DNA from 2 places in the Paucilactobacillus salsurae genome. Region 1 is predicted to be linked to the other one. Evidence: a T-box and tRNA genes for the amino acid it is inferred to sense, from the RefSeq annotation. Region 1 holds a T-box; the other holds one or more tRNA genes.
The links. The T-box of region 1 lies ahead of ACYVQZ_RS05280 (valine--tRNA ligase). A T-box ahead of a tRNA ligase gene usually reads a tRNA of that ligase, here a tRNA-Val.
Positions count from the first base shown of each region.

Region 2: it has a tRNA-Val gene. The T-box ahead of ACYVQZ_RS05280 (valine--tRNA ligase) is inferred to sense a tRNA for this amino acid. The anticodon was not compared.

Region 1 covers NZ_BAAHWX010000004.1:58,970-69,061, reverse strand. The annotation lists gene ACYVQZ_RS05295 (cysteine desulfurase family protein) at 128-1,276, shown strand; gene thiI (tRNA uracil 4-sulfurtransferase ThiI) at 1,295-2,512, shown strand; gene tpx (thiol peroxidase) at 2,754-3,260, shown strand; T-box leader at 3,288-3,498, shown strand; gene ACYVQZ_RS05280 (valine--tRNA ligase) at 3,553-6,210, shown strand; gene ACYVQZ_RS05275 (bifunctional folylpolyglutamate synthase/dihydrofolate synthase) at 6,274-7,593, shown strand; gene ACYVQZ_RS05270 (JAB domain-containing protein) at 7,634-8,287, shown strand; gene ACYVQZ_RS05265 (rod shape-determining protein) at 8,450-9,454, shown strand; gene mreC (rod shape-determining protein MreC) at 9,552-10,092, shown strand, end outside.
Region 2 covers NZ_BAAHWX010000002.1:262,703-272,794, forward strand. The annotation lists gene ACYVQZ_RS03250 (amino acid permease) at 1-72, shown strand, start outside; gene ACYVQZ_RS03255 (deoxynucleoside kinase) at 213-854, shown strand; tRNA gene ACYVQZ_RS03260 (tRNA-Val) at 947-1,019, shown strand; tRNA gene ACYVQZ_RS03265 (tRNA-Leu) at 1,064-1,146, shown strand; tRNA gene ACYVQZ_RS03270 (tRNA-Thr) at 1,155-1,227, shown strand; gene ACYVQZ_RS03275 (transporter substrate-binding domain-containing protein) at 1,496-2,329, shown strand; gene ACYVQZ_RS03280 (amino acid ABC transporter permease) at 2,343-3,023, shown strand; tRNA gene ACYVQZ_RS03285 (tRNA-Gly) at 3,153-3,224, shown strand; tRNA gene ACYVQZ_RS03290 (tRNA-Arg) at 3,233-3,306, shown strand; tRNA gene ACYVQZ_RS03295 (tRNA-Pro) at 3,318-3,391, shown strand; gene ACYVQZ_RS03300 (NAD-dependent succinate-semialdehyde dehydrogenase) at 3,440-4,861, opposite strand; gene ACYVQZ_RS03305 (YhgE/Pip family protein) at 5,302-8,079, shown strand; gene ACYVQZ_RS03310 (CtsR family transcriptional regulator) at 8,228-8,695, shown strand; gene ACYVQZ_RS03315 (ATP-dependent Clp protease ATP-binding subunit) at 8,713-10,092, shown strand, end outside.

The sequences.
Region 1 (10,092 bases):
CTGCTATAATGGGAGCGCTGTTTAATCGAGTCGAACTAGTTTTTAATGGTTCTATCCCCATTAAAAACATAATCTTGCAGGTTGGCGTACTCATCTGTAGGCGCCTGCTACGAAAAGAAGGACAAATATGATTTATTTTGACAATAGTGCTACGACACAAGCGCTACCAGAAGTATTAGATACCTACCAAAAAGTCAGCCAGCAAATTTGGGGCAACCCCTCTAGTTTGCACAATTTTGGTGAAGCGGCCTGGAATTTACTGGAACAATCTCGCAAACAAATCGCGACACTCTTAGGCGTGAATCAAAGTGAGATTTTATTTACCAGTGGCGGCACGGAAGGCGACAACTGGGTTACAAAGGGAACTGCGATCGAAAAGCGGGCCTTTGGCAAACATCTTATTACCACAGCCGTTGAGCATCCAGCAATTCATAATTCAATGGAACAATTAGCCCAGTTAGGTTATGACATCACTTATTTACCAGTGGATGACGAAGGCCGAATTTCAATTGATGCTTTAAAAGCAGCCATCAGACCGGATACGATTTTAGTGTCTGTCATGGCAGTGAATAATGAAATTGGGACGATTCAACCACTACAAGAAGTGGCAGATGTCTTGAAAGACTATCCAAAGATTCATTACCACATTGATGCCGTGCAAGGCATTGGCAAAGGCATTCAATCGTTGATCTTTAATGATCGCGTAGATTTTGTGACTTTCTCGGGTCATAAATTTCATGCACCCCGCGGCATCGGCTTTATGTATGCCAAGCAAGGGCGTAAATTGGCGCCATTGTTAACAGGTGGTGGTCAAGAACGTAACCTTCGGAGTGGAACTGAAAATCTGCCAGCAATTGCGGCGATGGCTAAGGCGTTGCGGTTGTTATTAGACAACGAGCAAGCTAACGTGAAGCGCGAACGTCAGATTAAAGAAGCCATTTACAATCATGTTAAGGACTTTGACAACGTTCAAGTATTCTCGCAAGACACTGATGGCTTTGCGCCTCATATCTTATGCTTTGCCATTGTTGGTGTGCGTGGTGAAACGATTGTCCACGCCTTTGAAGAACATGATATTTATATTTCGACAACTAGTGCCTGCTCATCTAAAAAGCACCTGGCTTCGAGCACTTTAACTGCCATGAACGTGCCAGAAAATGTGTCAACCAGTGCAGTCCGAATTAGCTTATCCGATAAAAATACACTGGCTGAAGCTAAACAATTCAACCAAGTGTTTGATCAGTTATACCAAGAATTTAAAAAAATTACCGCCTAAAGAAGGGAGGCCAATAACATGCAATATAGTGAAATTATGGTGCGCTACGGTGAATTATCTACCAAGGGCCACAACCGCAAGAGTTTTATCGATCGGCTCGGCTCCAACGTCCGCAAAGCACTTCACAGCTTTCCAGAAGTCAAAGTGGCTGCCAATCGTGATCGCCTCCACGTGAGTTTAAACGGGGCCAATAGTGATGACGTGATGAAACGCCTGAAAATGGTGTTTGGTATTCAAAACTTTTCACCATCGATCCAAGTTGAGCGTACATTTAACGCTGTTAAAGCGGCTGCTAAGCAAATGGTGGCTGAACAATTACAGCCCAATATGACTTTTAAAATTAACACGCGTCGTTCGGATCACAATTATCCAATGGATACCAACCAAATGAACACAGAGTTAGGTGGTTATCTCTTAGATGAATTTGATGATCTCAGTGTTGACGTTCACAATCCCCAATTGGTGATTCGTGTTGAAATCCGTAGCAACGGCATTTTCTTATCAAGCGAAACCATTGACGGGGCCGGGGGCTTACCTGTTGGCACTGCTGGTAAAGGAATGTTGATGTTATCTGGTGGTATTGATTCACCAGTTGCTGGATATCTGGGGATGAAACGTGGTGTTTCCATGGAAATGGTGCATTTCTTCAGTCCACCATACACCAGCCAACAAGCCTTAGCGAAGGCTAAGGAATTAACTGGTAAATTGGCGCAATTCAGTGGCAGCATTCGTTTCTTACAAGTACCATTTACCGAGATTCAAGAGACCGTTAAAGAAAAGGTGCCCGAAGGTTATTTGATGACGGTGCAACGCCGCATGATGTTGCGTTTAACGGCAGCATTAGCAATCAAACGCCATGGTCTGGCCATTTTTAATGGCGAATCATTAGGTCAAGTGGCCTCACAAACGATGGAAAGTATGGTCGCCATTAATGACGTCACAACGTTACCAATTTTGCGCCCGGTTGTGTCATTAGATAAAACCGAAATCATCAAAATTGCTAAAGATATTGATACGTATGAACTATCAATCCTGCCATTTGAAGACTGTTGTACCATTTTTGCCCCACCAAGTCCGAAGACCAAACCAAACTTAGAAAGAACCAGATTATATGAAGCGCGGTTAGATATCGAAGACTTAATGCAACGTGCTTTGGATGGTGTTGAAATTACTGAAATTAGAGCTGGAGAAGAATTTTTGAATACCCAGGAAGACGTTTTTGCAGAGTTACTATAGTGTGTGGAGAAAGCCGCTTAGGTTCTGAGCATTAACGTAAATAAAGGCATAGTCACAGGGTTTGTGACTATGCCTTTATTTGGGTTAAGCGCAGGAACCTGGCTTTCGGAACAGTCCTAAGCAAAAATCATAGATTCGACACCTCGCACAAACCCCTAATATTTAACTTGCATTCACAAACTAAGTGTTGTAATTTAAATACAATTCAAAGCGCTTTGGTTAGCGAAAGGAGTCGAACATCGTGGAAGTTACAAGAGATGGAGAAGTTGAACAATTGGTTGGCAACCCACCTGAGGTTGGCGAACAATTACCGCACTTTAAGGTGTTTAATGCGCAGGATCAACGTGTTAAAACTAGAGAATTAATTGGTAAACCATTAGTCATTAGTGTGGTACCAGACATTAATACCCGCATTTGCAGTTTACAAACTCGCAAATTTAACAAAACCATGGATCAATTTAAAGATGTTCGATTCATTACTGTTTCAACCAACACACCCGCTGAACAAGCTGCTTGGTGTGCGGCTGAAGGGGTTGAACAAATGGAAATGATGTCTGATAAAGAAGAATCATTTGGCTATGAGATGAAATTATTAATTCCGCAAACCGGCTTGTTAGCTCGTAGTGTGTACATTGTCGACGAGAACGGCGAAATTATTTATCGTCAAATCGTCGAAGAACAAGTTCACGAACCTAACTATTTGGCGGCTATCAATAAATTGAAAAAATTGACAGGAAGCCTTGACTAACTGGTCGTGATTGACTATTATTTAGACCAATAAGCGTTGAACAAGAGAGTAATTAATCTGACGTGTTTAGAAAAAAGATCGTTTAACTGAAAGATCTTTCGCATCAGGTTAATGAAAGTAGCTTGCGAGCAGATTTTTTGAACTTTAGTAGAAAAATCCGGAGACATTCCGTTACCAATGATTTAAGTGGAGCCAATCTGGCTCAATTTAGGTGGTACCGCGAGCAATCGTCCTATTTTTCAATAGGACGATTTTTTTTATTCTCATAACGCAAATTGAAAGGAGAACCATAATGACAAAAGAAATTGACATGTCGACCAAATACGATCCTCAAGCAGTTGAAAGTGGTCGTTATCAAACTTGGCTTGATGATGGTGAATTTAAACCAAGTGGCGACAAAAAAGCACATCCATATTCCATCGTTATCCCACCACCAAATGTTACTGGAAAACTACATTTAGGCCATGCATGGGATACCACCTTGCAAGATATGATTATTCGCCAAAAAAGAATGCAAGGCTTTGACACATTATGGTTACCCGGCATGGACCACGCCGGTATTGCCACCCAAGCTAAAGTGGAAGCGCGTCTGCGTGACCAAGGCATTTCCCGCTATGATTTAGGTCGTGAGAAGTTTGTGGACCAAGTTTGGGAATGGAAAGACGAATACGCTGATATTATTCATCAACAATGGGCTAAATTAGGCTTATCTCTCGACTATGATCGCGAACGGTTTACCCTAGACGAAGGCTTGAGTAAGGCTGTACGCAAAGTGTTTGTGGACCTGTATAATAAAGGACTCATTTATCGTGGTGAATACATAATTAACTGGGATCCACAAGCAAGAACAGCGTTGTCTGACATCGAAGTTATCCATGAAGACGACAAAGGGGCCTTCTACCACGTTAAGTATCCATTTACAGATGGGACAACATTTGATGGCAAGGACTATATTGAAATCGCCACAACTCGACCAGAAACCATGTTTGGTGATGTGGCAATTGCCGTTCATCCAAGTGACAAGCGTTATAAAGACTTAGTTGGTAAAAAAGTACTCGTACCACTCGTTGATCGGGAAGTCGAAATCATCACTGACGAATACGTTACCCCAGACTTTGGAACTGGAATGGTGAAGATTACCCCAGCGCATGACCCTAATGACTTTCAAGTGGGTAATCGGCATGACTTACCACGCATTAACACCATGAATGAAGATGCTTCGATGAACGAAAATGCCGGTAAATATAACGGCATGGATCGTTTTGAAGCGCGTAAAGCGATGGTTAAAGACCTCGACGAACAAGGTTATTTGATTAGTGAAGAACCAATTGTTCACTCTGTTGGTCATTCAGAACGGACCGGAGTTCAAGTTGAAGCCCGTTTATCAACACAATGGTTCGTTAAGATGGAACCACTAGCTAAAGCTGCTTTGGCTAAACAAGATACTGATGATCGCGTTGACTTTGTTCCACCACGTTTTGAAAATACCTTTACGCAATGGATGGAAAACATTCATGACTGGGTTATTTCACGACAACTTTGGTGGGGTCATCAAATCCCAGCTTGGTATCATAAGAACACTGGTGAAGTCTATGTTGGCATGGAAGCGCCTAAGGATCCCGAAAACTGGACCCAAGAATCTGACGTGCTTGATACTTGGTTCTCAAGTGCCTTGTGGCCATTTTCAACCATGGGTTGGCCCGACACTGATGCTGATGACTTCAAACGCTACTTCCCAACCGATACCTTAGTTACTGGCTATGATATTATCTTCTTCTGGGTTGCGCGGATGATGTTCCAAAGTACTGAATTTACGGGTCGGCGCCCATTCAAAAACGTGCTCATTCACGGTTTAATTCGTGATGAACAAGGTCGTAAGATGAGTAAATCATTGGGTAATGGGATTGACCCAATGGACGTTATTGAAAAATATGGTGCTGACGCCTTACGTTGGTTCTTATCAACCGGCTCAACGCCTGGTCAGGATGTTCGCTTTAGTTACACCAAGATGGATTCAGCTTGGAACTTTATTAATAAGATTTGGAACGCCAGTCGTTACGTTATCATGAACCTCGATAAGATCGATACACCAAAATTACCAGATGCATCTCACTTTGATTTAGCAGACAAGTACATTTTGAACCAACTCAATCAAACCATTGAACAAGTGACACGCTTGTTTGATAAGTTTGAATTTGGTGAAGCTGGCCGTGCATTATATAACTTCATTTGGAATGATTTTTGTGATTGGTACATTGAAATGTCCAAAGAGAAGTTGACTAGTGGGGATGAACAACAACAAATCGACACCCAAAACATTTTGGGTTACGTTTTGGATCAAACGCTCCGGTTAATGCACCCAATCATGCCATTTGTGACTGAAAAACTATGGCTCACGATGCCACATAGTGGTAAATCACTGGTTAATGCCGCTTATCCTGTGACCCATGATGAGTTCAATAATCAAGAGGCTGCGGATCAAATGAACAGTTTGATTGAACTTATCAAAGCGGTTCGTAATATCCGTAATGAAGCCGGCGCACCACTTTCTAAACCAGTTGATATTTTGATTAAAACGGATGACACGAAGTTGAAAGATGTGTTTGAAAGTAATACGGAATACATTGAACGCTTCTGTCACTCATCAGAATTAAACATTGGCCCAGATATTCAAGCGCCTAAGCTCGCAATGAGCGGTATTTTAACTGGTGCTGAAGTCTACATTCCAATGGCTGAATTGGTTGATTTAAAAGAAGAACAAGCGCGCCTCGAAAAAGAAGTTGCAAAACTAGCACAAGAAGTGCAACGTTCTGAAAAGAAATTGGGCAACGAACGCTTCGTCGCCAACGCCCCTGATGCGGTGGTTGATGAAGAACGCGCTAAAAAAGAACAATGGGAACAAAAATTAGAGGCTGCTAATCAGCGTTTGGCATCACTTAAAAACGCCTAAGTATCCTAAAAAGAATGTAGACAAAACGCTCGTTTTGCTGCATTCTTTTTTTGGAGGGGAAACATGATTGAAACATATGAAGAAGCATTAAAATTTATTCACGGTCGTACGAAGTTTAAAAAAATTCCGACCCTAACCCGAATGCGTAAATTGATGCAGTTGCTTGGCAATCCGCAAAATGAGTTGACGATGATTCACGTTGCTGGGACCAATGGCAAAGGCTCAACGGTTGCGTTTTTACGGTCATTATTTCAAGCGACTGGCCAGACTGTCGGCACGTTTACGTCACCTTTTTTGACGCGTTTTAACGAGCGCATTAGTTTAAATGGGGATCCAATTGCCGATGAGCAATTAGTGACGATAACGCGTCAAGTTAAGGATGCTGTTGATGAACTAGATCAAAACTTGCCAGAAGGTGGGCCCACTGAATTTGAAATTGTTACCGCAATTATGTTTACCTATTTTGCTCAGGTGAAACCAGATATTGTGCTTGTTGAAGTTGGAATTGGTGGCTTGTTTGATTCCACCAATATCATTACGCCAAAAGTGAGTGTGATTACAACGGTTGCGTTTGATCATATGAAATTATTAGGGAACACACTGACTGAGATTGCGAGTCAAAAAGCAGGAATCATTAAACCGGAAGTGCCAGTAGTGGTCGGCAAACTCGGCGATGAGCCGTTGGCCGTAGTGCGTCAAACAGCGCATGATCAACAGGCACGTCTAATTGAACGTGATCGCGATTATCAAGTGGTCGAAAAACCAGCCACGCAGTCAAATTCGGAACGCTTTACCTATCAAGGTGTGACGTTAGATCATATCGTTGAATTTGAAACACACTTAGATGGTGAATTTCAAATTGATAATGCGACGACAGCGTTAACGGCTTTTTTGACTTATCAAGAATTGAACGCGATTCCGATTAATGTGGCTGATTTGAAAACAGGCATCCAGCAAGCAACTTGGCCAGGACGTTTTGAAATTTTAAATCAAGAACCGTTGGTCGTCATCGATGGTGCCCATAATGTTTCGGCCATTCAAGCGCTGACACAACTATTAAAAGACAAGTATGCGCATACGCAAATTTATATTATTTTAGCGATTTTAGCTGATAAACAATTTGCAGAAATGGTCGATGAATTGTTGAAGTTGCCAAATGTCCATTTAATTTTGACGACTTTTGCGGGGCCTAGTAATGCCCGACCGTCAGCCAGTGTGACGGAATTGTTAGCTCATCACAAACAACGTCAGCAGATGACGGCCATTGAAAATTGGCAAACGGCGTTAGCACAAACGGTCAGTGAAGTTTCAGCTGACGATATGATTTTATTTACTGGTTCATTATATTTTATTTCAGATGTGCGACATTATTTTGTAGATTAGTCATCATTTCTCGTAGTTAATTAACGAGAGGGATGATGATATGGATTTCACACCAACAAAACTAAATTTAAACCAGTTTGATGATTTTGAATTAATTAATCAATTTTTTGCATCACTACAAGTAGCAGACGCTGAGGAACTTGCGGTTAATTTTATTAATTGGTTCCCGACATTAGGCGATTACAAGACGGCTAGTCAAGAAACAAAACAGACGTTTTTGCAAGAACAACCAGCCGCAGTGCAGTCCTTAATGATGGGCATTGAGTTAGGAATCCGCACGGCTAACGCACCGCGGCCAACGATTGGCAAAGTGTTAAATAGCCAGCAGATTGGTGAGATTTTAGTTGAACAATTTCAAAATGACTTACAAGAAAATCTATGCCTACTATGTGTGGATGTTAAGCACCGCATTATCAGTCAACAAGTGGTTTTTACAGGGACATTAACAACGTGCCCGGTTCATCCACGAGAAATTTTTGCGATTGCTTTAGAAAAACGAGCACAAGCCGTGATTGTGATGCATAACCATCCTAGCGGCTCGGTTGAACCGTCGGAAAATGATTTAGAATTTTCGAAACGGTTAGCCGAATGTGGTGAGTTGTTAGGTATCGAATTATTGGATAGTTTTATTGTTGGGCACAATGATTACTTGAGTATGCGCGAAACGCAATTGATTGAACCATCGAACAACTGATTCGGTAAAGGATTGGTTAAATTCTCACTTAGCACTTAATAAATCGCCGAAACTAGTTTATTCTTAAATTCAAAAGATAAGTGAACTATCGAAATGTCTATGCTATAATATCAATATTATTGCAGTGAATTAATAATTTGCTTAATGAAGGGAAGAAATACTTTGCTAGGACTCGGTAATAAAAACATTGGAATTGACCTTGGTACCGCAAATACCATTGTTTACATTGACGGAAAAGGAATCGTTTTAAGAGAACCATCAGTTGTGGCTAAAAACACAAAAACTGGAGCCGTTGTTTCAGTTGGATCTGCAGCACGTGAAATGATCGGTAGAACCCCATCAAGTATTGTGGCGATTCGCCCCATGAAAGACGGTGTTATTGCTGATTATGATACGACTGTTGCAATGATGAAATATTATATTGAAAAGGCATTAGGCAAAAATGGTGGGAAGCCTTTTGTCATGGTTTGTGTACCAAGTGGCGTTACAGAAGTTGAAAAGCGCGCTGTCATCGATGCAACCCGTGTTGCCGGTGCTCGTGATGCATATGTCATCGAAGAACCATTTGCCGCTGCGATTGGTGCCGGTCTACCAGTTATGGATCCAACCGGTAGCATGGTCGTTGATATTGGTGGGGGAACTACTGACGTGGCAACCATTTCACTTGGTGGGATTGTTTCAAGTCGTTCAATTCGCCTCGCCGGTGATAAGATGGATGAAGCCATCGTCTACTATGTGCGCCAAAATATGAATCTCTTAATCGGAGAACGAACAGCTGAAAAACTGAAAATGGACGTGGGTTCTGCTTCAGAAGAATTTGCTAAGGAAATGGGCAGTACAGAAGTACGTGGTCGTGACTTAGTGACTGGTCTGCCAAAGACAATCGAAGTTTCAGCAGTTGACGTTGCTAAAGCGTTACAAGATGTTGTAACTGAAATTATCGGGGCAATTAAAGAAACCTTGGAAGAAACATCACCAGAAATTGCTGCTGATGTGATCGACCACGGGATTGTCTTAACTGGTGGTGGTGCTCTCTTGAAGCACTTACCAGAAGTAATTGCAGATGCTACCAAAGTGCCAGTGTTCATTGCGTCAGAACCATTAGATTGTGTCGCAATCGGAACCGGTGAATCTTTGAAGAGTATCGATGTTATGAAGAAAAAATAAGATTAGTTAGCATTTAAAATCATGAAAACGGGGCTGAAAAAAACGATTGTTTTGGTCAGCCCCATTGATTTGGTACAAACTGCAGTGGAGGATCAGCATGCAAAAGTTCTTTTCAAATCGACGATTAGTCCTAATTATCGTGGCACTCATCGTGTGTTTTGGTTTAATGGGTGGCTCAGTTGCGCTGCGCAACAAAAAAGCCACACCACCATTAATTCAACAGTTTGGTAATGATATTGTTGGTTTTGCCAGCACTGTCATTGCTTATCCAGTCAATTCTGTTTCTGGTGGATTTGATTCCGTAACTGAATTAATGAACGCGTACCAGGAAAATCAATTATTGAAAAAACAAGTGAGTGAACTCGCACAGGCCAAGGTCAGAGATCAAACACTTGCTCATGAAAATCAACAATTAAAAAAGCAATTGAAATTGAATAATTCACTAACTGATTATACAACGGTCACGGCTTCTGTCATGACCCGAACGCCGTCAGCGTGGCAAGATCAACTGACCATTAATAAAGGCCAAACGTCAGGCATTACTAAAAATATGCCTGTGTTGTCTGGTGCAGGTTTGGTCGGCCGCATTGCCGAAGTGAACAAGACGAATAGTAAAGTGGAACTGCTCAGTAACAGTA
Region 2 (10,092 bases), on a different contig from region 1:
CACGTTATTGCACTGGAGGATGTGGATCTAACACCAAGAACCCGCGGAGAAAGCTACGAGCAAAAAAACTAAAACAAGAATGAAAATGGTAGTTGCCAGCCACACAACTATCATTTTTATTTTGTAATACATCAGTAATTTATTTCAGAGCTTCCAGATGGTACAATATTTTTTGGACGTTCAAAGTTAACTCAAGTAGTGGGGGAAATCAAATGATTGTTTTATCAGGAACGATTGGCGCTGGAAAAACCAGTTTTACCAAATTATTAGCTGACCATTTGGGCAGTAAAGCATTTTATGAGTCAGTCGATGACAACGAAATTTTGCCATTGTTTTATCAAGATCCCAAGAAATATGCTTTTCTATTGCAAATTTACTTTTTAAACAAACGATTGGATGAAATAAAACAATCATTTGCTAATGATACAGATGTCCTTGATCGGTCCATTTTTGAGGATTCTTTATTATTTCATTTAAATGCTGACTTAGGCCGCGCGACTGATACAGAAGTATCCATTTATGATTCTCTTTTGAAAAATATGATGGAAGAATTACCCAATGAACCACATCAAAAAGCACCAGACTTGTTGATTCATATTCAAGTGTCATTTGAGACAATGTTAGAAAGAATCAAAAAACGTGGTCGCTCATTTGAACAAATTGAAAATGATCCTAGCTTGTATGAGTATTATCATAATTTAAATCAAAGGTACATGGATTGGTATGATGCGTATGATCAAAGCCCTAAAATGACGATCAATGGGGATGAATTTAATTTCGTCGAAGATGCCAGTGCAGCTGATGCGGTTTTAGCAGCAGTTGATGAGCGACTCAGTGAATTATCAATTCATTAAAAACGCTTGATATAGCACCAATTGATTGTTGACAATTAAAAAACCTGATGATAAAGTTAAATAGTTGTTTTAAAGGTTATTAATTGTCATTTGGAGGATTAGCTCAGTTGGGAGAGCGTCTGCCTTACAAGCAGAGGGTCACAGGTTCGAGCCCTGTATCCTCCATTCCATATTAATATGGAGAATAGAAATAAATAGACATTATATTTGCGGATGTGGCGGAACTGGCAGACGCGCTAGATTTAGGTTCTAGTATCCTTGTGATGTGGGGGTTCGAATCCCTTCATCCGCATAATTAATGCCGACTTAGCTCAGTTGGCAGAGCATCTGTCTTGTAAACAGGGGGTCGGAGGTTCGAATCCTCTAGTCGGCACTGAAAAAAGCTTGTGAACTTATCGTTCACAAGCTTTTTTATTACTTTCATTAAGAAAATATTCAATAAATACCCTAATTTAACCGTGTTTTAGAATTTTTATGCAAAAAGATTCATTTTTTTGTTGATTTTTGTTTAAATATCATTTAAGATGTATTCAACATAAAATAAATGCAAAAATATACACTAATAAAATGAATATTGTGATTAATTTGCATATTTTGTGATATTTATTGAATTTAAATGCATATATAACGGAGGAAATCGCATGGAAAAAATAATTAAGAAAAGTTGGTTAGTCGCTCTAGGATTAGTGATGGTCCTTTCCATTGGATTAGCAGGATGTGGCAACAAGAGTGCCGACAATAGTGTTAAGAAGATTCAAGATAAAAAGACCTTAGTTGTTGGTACAAGTGCTGATTATGCACCATTTGAATTTCCAATTGTCAAAGATGGTAAAAAACAAATTACTGGGTATGATATGCTGATCGCGCAAAAAATTGCCGATGAGATGGGTGTTAAATTGAAAATTGAAAACACAGAATTCTCATCACTTATATCTGATTTAAAAGGTAACAAAGTAGATCTGATTCTTTCTGGAATGACATCTACGCCAGAACGAAAGAAACAAGTATCATTTTCAAAGAGCTATTACACTGTTAAGAATTATCTGTTAGTTAAGAAATCGGATGCTAACAAATATAACACGATTGCTTCCACCAAGGGGATGCAAATTGGTGCGCAACAATCTTCAACTCAAGAACAAATTGCCAAAAAGCAAACGAAAGGTAATATTGTTACTGAAGGAATGGTAACTAGTCTCACCACCGAATTGCAAGCAGGGAAATTGGATGGCGTGGTAGTTGAAAGTGAAATTGCAGATAACTACCTCAAAACCTATCCAGATAAGTACGCCATTGCTAAAGTTAAGTTAAATACACCTAAATCACAAAGTTACATTAACGTTGCTGGACGTAAAGGTGATAAGAAGTTGATGAAGAAAGTTAATAAGACAATTGAAAAGCTACAAAAGAGTGGAGAGATGGATAAGTTGCTCAACAAAGCAGAAAATATTCAAGTTAAATATGGTACTGCAAAATAAAAGAGGTTGTTAGATGTTTGATTTTTTAGGAAAATACTACCCACTATTTCTTGATGGTACGGCATTAACGATTATTATTTCGATTATCGGTGTGTTTTTAGGAATTGTGCTGGGACTATTAATTGTGATGTTGCGATTGTCAAAGGTTTCCCTTTTTCAATGGATTGCACGTCTCTACATTGCTATTGTCCGTGGTACACCGTCGATGATCCAAGTTATGCTGATTTATTATACGTTATCTAAGGTATTACCAATTCCTCAAATTCAGCTATTAGGGTCTGGGCTGGATCGTACGATTCCAGGTGCGTTAGCCTTGGGAATTAATTCAGGAGCGTATACAGCAGAAATCTTTAGATCCGGAATTATTTCGATTGCCGATGGTCAAACAGAAGCTGGTCTATCCCTTGGGTTAAGTCGTCGTCAGGCTATGTTTTCGATTATTCTACCGCAAGCTGTGCGTAATATTTTACCAGCGTTAGGAAACGAATTCATTACCCTGATTAAGGAATCCTCCGTACTATTCTATATTGGAGTGCAAGAGGTTACTGCTCAGGCACTTGGAGTAGGAGGTACCTTGTATGATTTCGTACCGCCGCTGCTGGTAGCTGGTGTTATCTACTTGGTCTTAACGCAAATATTATCGTTCATCATGCAAAGTTTTGAGACGAGAATGAATGCCAAATATGCTCATTAAAAAGAAGCCTAATTAATGTTAACTTAGCATTAGTTAGGCTTTTTAGTATGAAAACTATTGACAGGTAATTTATAGTACATTATCATTATTAAGTCAGGTAATTACTTGGCATAACCGAATAGTTTAATTGCGGAAGTAGTTCAGTGGTAGAACATCACCTTGCCATGGTGGGGGTCGCGGGTTCGAATCCCGTCTTCCGCTTTTATTATGCACCCATAGCGCAACTGGATAGAGTGTCTGACTACGAATCAGAAGGTTGTAGGTTCGACTCCTACTGGGTGCATTTTTTATTTTCGGGAATTAGCTCAGCTTGGTAGAGCACAGCGTTCGGGACGCTGAGGTCGCACGTTCGAATCGTGTATTCCCGATAGTTGTTGATGTCAAAAAAAGACTGCCTTAAAGGCAGCCTTTTTTGTCTATTCAGGGTCAGTGGCAACCAGGCCACCGGCTAAATTATCCATATTTGGTTTATCTGTTGTCACAATTAACTGTTCATTAACAAAGGCATTCAGACCTAAGGCACTCATTTCGCGACCGTAACCTGAAGTTTTAATACCACCAAATGGTAGTTCTGGAAGAGTAACCATAAAGTTATTTACAAATACCATTCCGGTTTCAATTTGACTCGCAACATCTTCACCCCGTTGCACGTCCTTAGAAAAGACGATTCCACCAAGGCCAAGATCGGAATCATTAGCTAAATCAATTGCTTCTTGATCACTATTAACCTTGTAAACTTGTGCAACTGGTCCAAACATTTCTTTTGAATATGCAGGATTATCAGGCTTCACGTCGGTTAAAATAGTTGGCTGGAAAAATTGACCTGGTAAGTCGATTGGTTCATTGCCATAGTATAAGTTGGCACCGTTGGCGATAGCTTCATCAACTTGTTTTTGCAGTTTGTCCTTTGCCTTTTGAGAGTTCATTGGGGCAAGGGTTGTTTCATTGGCCATTGGGTCACCAGGTTTAACATTGGCAAAATTTTCTTTTAATTTTGCCAAAAATTCGTCATATAAATTAGCGGACACAATGAAACGTTTTGACGAAGTACATACTTGACCTGCATTGTAAAGACGCGCACGCCAGGCAATTTCGGTAACAGCATCAATATCAGCATCATCTAAAACGACAAATGCATCTGTTCCACCAAGTTCCATTGTGCTCTTTTTAAGATTAGCACCGGCTTCCTTAGCAACGCTCTTACCACCGCGTTCGGAACCAGTCAAAGCAACACCTTGGACACGTTTGTCAGCAATCACATCTGATACTTGATCATAATTTAGGAATAAGTTGGTTAAACTAGCATCAGGTGCACTTGATAACTTAACGATTTTTTCGAATGCTAAAGCACTACCAGGTGTAATGGCAGCATGTTTCAAAATCATAGGATTTCCAGCCATAAAGTTAGGTGCAAAAACACGCATGATTTGGTAGTAAGGGAAATTCCATGGTTCAACCATCATCAAAACACCTAATGGATGTTTTTTAATCTGAGCAGTCCCAGTAGCCATTGTATCTAATTTAGTGGGCTGGAGTAGGTCTGCACTGTGATCGGCAAAATAATCGGCAATCATTGCACACAATTCAACTTCACCAAGCGCTTCACGATAAAGCTTTCCCATGTCCGTAACCATGGTTTTGGCAAGGTCTTCATTATTTTCACGCATTAATCTAGCAATATCATGCAACTGATCTTTTCGAGTTGCTGGTGCTTCAGATTCCCATTGCTTAAACAACTTGTGCGCATTTTGTAATGTTGCTTCAATTTCATTAGCTGTAGCGTCATCATATTCTTTAACAACTTCATTCGTATATGGATTTACTGTTTTGTATGCCATTGTTTTACCTCCAAATGTAATTTCACAAGTTTCAATTAAAAAAATAATAACTAATCAAGCGCTTTCATTATGCAACGTTATTGCATTTGTGTCAACAAATTAGTTTTTATATATGTTTTTTAATGATTGATTGTGAAAAAACAATGTGAAAAACATTGACTTGATTAATCATTCAAGATGAAGAATGTTAAAATAAAAAATAACTCGAAACAAAGATGAAAATATTTAGTTTTAGAATCCCTGAAATAATAATGCTGAGTCTTTGTTGATGATAGAAACTATTATTTAAGAGCAACTAATAACGTTCATTGTCAAGGGTTGACATTCAACTTAAGTTAGCATAATCTGATAAATGGTTCATGACATTAACCTTATTTTTTAATTCATGACATTAACTATTTTTGAATGAAAATTCAATTTTTATAGAATGGAGGATCATAATGCTTCAAAATATCTGGAGTGCAAAGAGCAAGCGCATTTCGTATGTTGTGCTTGCTTGCTTAATTCCTGCGGTTTTGTTAATTGCTATTTTTAATTTTATTCAATATGAGCAAAAATCCGCAACTAAGAACGTTCCAGTAGCAGTGGTTAATAAGGACCAAGCTGCAGTCAGTAATGGAAAAACAATTAATGTTGGTAAACAGGTGGTTTCAACATTAAAAAAAGATCATCAAGTAAATTGGGAATTTGTAAGTGAAAAAACAGCAAAAAAACAATTAGCTAGTGGTCAGGCATATTTAGAAATTGAATTGCCAAAAGATTTTTCCAAAAATGCAGGAACGGTATTGGATAAGAATCCCAAAGTGAGTTTGATTAAGCTTCATAAATCACCTCGTGATAACTTCTTATCTTCAATGGTGACAACCACAGTCGCAGATACTGTTCAGGCTAAAGTCAAAACAGATTTACAAAAAGCTTACAGTGAAACATTATTATCTGGCCTGAAAAAGCTCGGTGATGGTACCAAGCAAGCCGCTACCGGGACAACAACATTAGATAAAGGAATGTTGCAATTAAAAGATGGTAATGAGCAGGTTGCTCGTAATTTAAATGTCTTAGCCACCAAAATGGTAACTTTTGATGCTGGTACTAAGACGTTAGACAGTGGGTTAAACACTTATAAAAGTGGTGTTGATTCATTGGTCAGTGCTAATCAGCAAATGAATGCTGGCTTGACTGAATTACAAGCAAAGGCTCAGCCACTTGTCAGCGGAACTTCACAGTTAGCAACTGGTTCAAAATCACTTGCTGACGGCGTTAATCAGTATACAAACGGTGTTTCAGATATGAATGCCGCTAACCAAAAAGTACTCGGTGGGTTAACGACAATGAATCAAAGTACCGGAAGTCTAGGCGACGGCACGACAGCACTAGCTGCCGGCTCACAAAGCTTAGCTCAAGGAATTCACAATTTTCGCTATGGTATTGATGATGGGAATCCTGATGATGTCGGTCTTGACGCCGGTATTCAACAAATTAAAGCCGGTGTATCTGCTAACGATAAGATCATCGCCAGTGTTTCAGATATGACTAAATTGATGAAACAAGCACAAACCGATACGACGCAGGTACAAACTGATATGAATAACCTTCAAAGTGGGTTAGATACACTAAATAGTATGTTGCCACTCTTAAGCAAGGTACAACAAATGAAGGGTCAATTAGGAATATTGAATTTTATTCCTAACTCAGACGCAGTCAAAAGTAAACAGACTGATGCCAATTCAAAGGCTAAAGCTGTTTTGGATGCTGTTAATGCGTTACCTGCAGACACGCCTAACTTGGCTGACTTGAAAACAAAAGCTCAGGCTAGTGTGACCTCAACTTCAACCTTAGGGTCAACGGCTGTAACTGAAGCAAATGCCTTGCAAACAGTTAAAACGCAAGCAAATGATGCATTGAGCGGCTTTACGTTAGACCAGGATACTGCACAAGGAATGATTGACGATTTGCAGAATTTACAAACTGAATCAACCAATCTTTTGAATGAAACAACACCGTTACTTTCAGACGATACAATCAATGAGTTAAATAGTGTTGCCAGCAGTACACAAGATCTAAAAGATGGCTTAGATCATCTACAATTGGTAGCTGATACGAATCTTGATAAATTAAGTGACGGTGCTAACCAGGTTGCTGATGGTAATGCCCAACTGGCAGATCAAACACCTTCGCTAATTGATGGGATCAAACAACTGTTTACAGGTGAGAGCCAAATTGTTTCAGGTGGTAAGCAACTAGAAGCCAACAAAGCAGCGTTGCAATCAGGTGCTAACCAAGTGGCCAGTGGTAACAAGCAATTGTCTGACTCAGCTCCTGCATTAATTGGTGGTGTGGCCCAATTGGTTAGTGGTTCAAATCAAATCACACAAGGTGGCAGTCAATTGAAATCAGGTGGTAATCAATTAGTTAGTGGCTCTCGTCAAATTTCAGATGGCTCCAGCCAAATTAAGAGTGGTACTTCTCAATTAGCTGATGGTTCTGATCAAGTGCAAGCTGGATTAGTTACTGCGACTGATGGTGTGACAACATTGAATACTAAACTAGTTGATGGTGCACAACAAATTGGGGATGTGAATGCCGGAACTGGCAACGTCAACCATTTTGCGACACCTGTAAGTAGTCGTGAAAAAGATGTAGCTGCAAATGAAAACTTGAAGAACGTCTTTGCACCATTGGTACTAGCATTTGCACTATTCATCGGTGCAGTTGTCACACAGTTAGGATTATTTATTCCAAACAAAAAACAAGCTGCACTCAAGGATGAACCTCTAGCAGCAATCGCCACGACAGCATTAGTACAATCGTTGATTGCCTTAGTCGTGGTTGGGGTGATGGGTGTCACTGTTCAAAATTGGTTAGGATTAGCATTCTTTACCATTGTGACATCAGCATTGTTCACAGGAATTTGTATGATTTTGTATCATATGTTTGGCCGTGTCGGCGTCTTGTTTGCAGTGTTATTGGCACTCTTACAAATTGTGATTACAGGCCAGGTCTTTCCAAATGCAATGTTATCTGGTTTCTATCAAAGCGTAGCATCTGTGTTACCAATGACATATGCTATTCACGGTTTTGATAAATTAATCAACGGTGCTAGTTACAGTGCTATTTTGATGATTGTTGCAATGACCGCCTTTACCGCAATTCTTGGCGGTATCGCTTACGTATTAGATTTAATTGCAAACCGCTCCACTGATAACAAAGAAAAAGAATAAACTATTTTCAAAGTAATCGAGGATCAAACTGTTAAAGTTTGGTCCTTTTGTTGTATGATGGATGTACTGGTTGAAGTGAAATGTTTGCAATATTTATGAGAGTTTGTATAATATTAGTCAACATTAGTCAAAGAATGGAGATCACGCAATGGAAAGTCAGAATATCTCAGACATTATTGAACAGTATTTAAAGAGTATTTTGGCTGATTCAGAACAAGTCGAAATTCGCCGATCAGAAATTGCTGATTTGTTTGATGTCGTGCCATCACAGATTAATTATGTGATCAAGACGCGCTTTACGATCCAAAATGGTTATGTTGTGGAAAGTAAGCGTGGTGGTGGTGGTTATATTAGAATCGAGCGAGTCAATTTACTTGATGATGTTGATGTATTAAATACATTAATTCAGGTTATCGGTGATTCAATCAGCCAACGAGATGCAATTTCTATTATTCAGACACTTTATGATGAAGAAGTTATTACGCGTCGTGAAGCGGACTTAATGGCCGTCATGATTGATAAAAAAACACTAGCAATCAAGGATCGCCAACTAGAAAACGCATTGCGTGCTCATGTGTTAGTTTCCTTGTTAAACCGGTTACGCTTTGAAAGCTGAGAAAGAGGGGATTTCCAATGGATAACCTATTTACACCAAGTGCCAAAAATGTGTTGGTATTAGCTCAGGAACAAGCAAAGTACTTTAAACATCAAGCCATTGGTACCGAACATTTGTTGCTAGCTTTAAGTATTGAAGAAAATGGGATTGCCAATAAAGTATTACGTCAATTTTCAATTACTGAAGATGACATTCGTGAAGAAATCGAAAGATTCACAGGCTATGGAACACTTAAAAATGCTGACAAGGATACCTATTTACCGTATTCACCAAAGGCAAAAGAAGTTCTATCAATTGCTGGTGATGAGGCAAAACGTTTGGGAGCGATTAAAATTGGCACTGAGCACTTGTTATTAGCACTCCTTTCAGACGAAAGTGTGCTGTCATCGCGCATTTTGTTAAGTTTAAACGTTGATTTAAATCAAGCACGTAAAGTGGTTATGCGTCGTTTGGGAATCACTGAAACACCTAAAAAGCGCCAAGCAAACCGAGGTAAACAGCAACAAGTTGAAGGTACTCCAACACTCGATTCATTAGCACGGGACTTAACTCAAAGTGCTCGTGAAAATAAAATGGACCCAGTGGTGGGTCGTAATCAAGAAGTTCGTCGAGTGATTCAAATTTTAAGTCGACGCACTAAAAATAATCCTGTTCTTGTTGGCGAACCGGGTGTTGGTAAGACCGCAATTGCAGAGGGCCTTGCACAAAGAATTGTGGCTGGAGACGTTCCAGATGATCTTGCCCAAAAACGTCTGATGATGCTTGATATGGGTTCATTAGTTGCCGGAACCAAGTATCGCGGTGAATTTGAAGATCGTCTAAAAAAGGTGATTGATGAAATTTATAACGATGGCCAAGTGATTTTATTTATTGATGAATTACACACGTTGATAGGTGCTGGTGGTGCTGAAGGGGCTATTGACGCATCAAACATCTTAAAGCCTGCGTTAGCTCGAGGTGAATTGCAAACAATTGGTGCTACCACGTTAGATGAATATCAAAAGTATATTGAATCTGATGCTGCACTCGAACGGCGATTTGCAACTGTTCAAGTTAATGAACCTACTCAAGATGAATCAATTGAAATTCTAAAAGGTTTAAAACCTCGTTATGAAGAACACCACCATGTTGAAATAACTGATGCCGCAATTGAAGCAGCAGTCAAATTATCCACGCGCTATATTAGTGATCGTTTCTTGCCTGATAAAGCCATCGATTTGATGGATGAAGCGGCTGCAAAAGTTCGTATTGATGCACAAGACAAGAAATCACCCAAGTCAACACAATTGACTAAGCTAGAAGACCTTAGGACACGTAAAGAGCAGGCAATTGAGAACCAAAACTTTGATGAAGCTGCCCAATTACGTGATGAAGAATTAAAACTAAAAGAACGCATT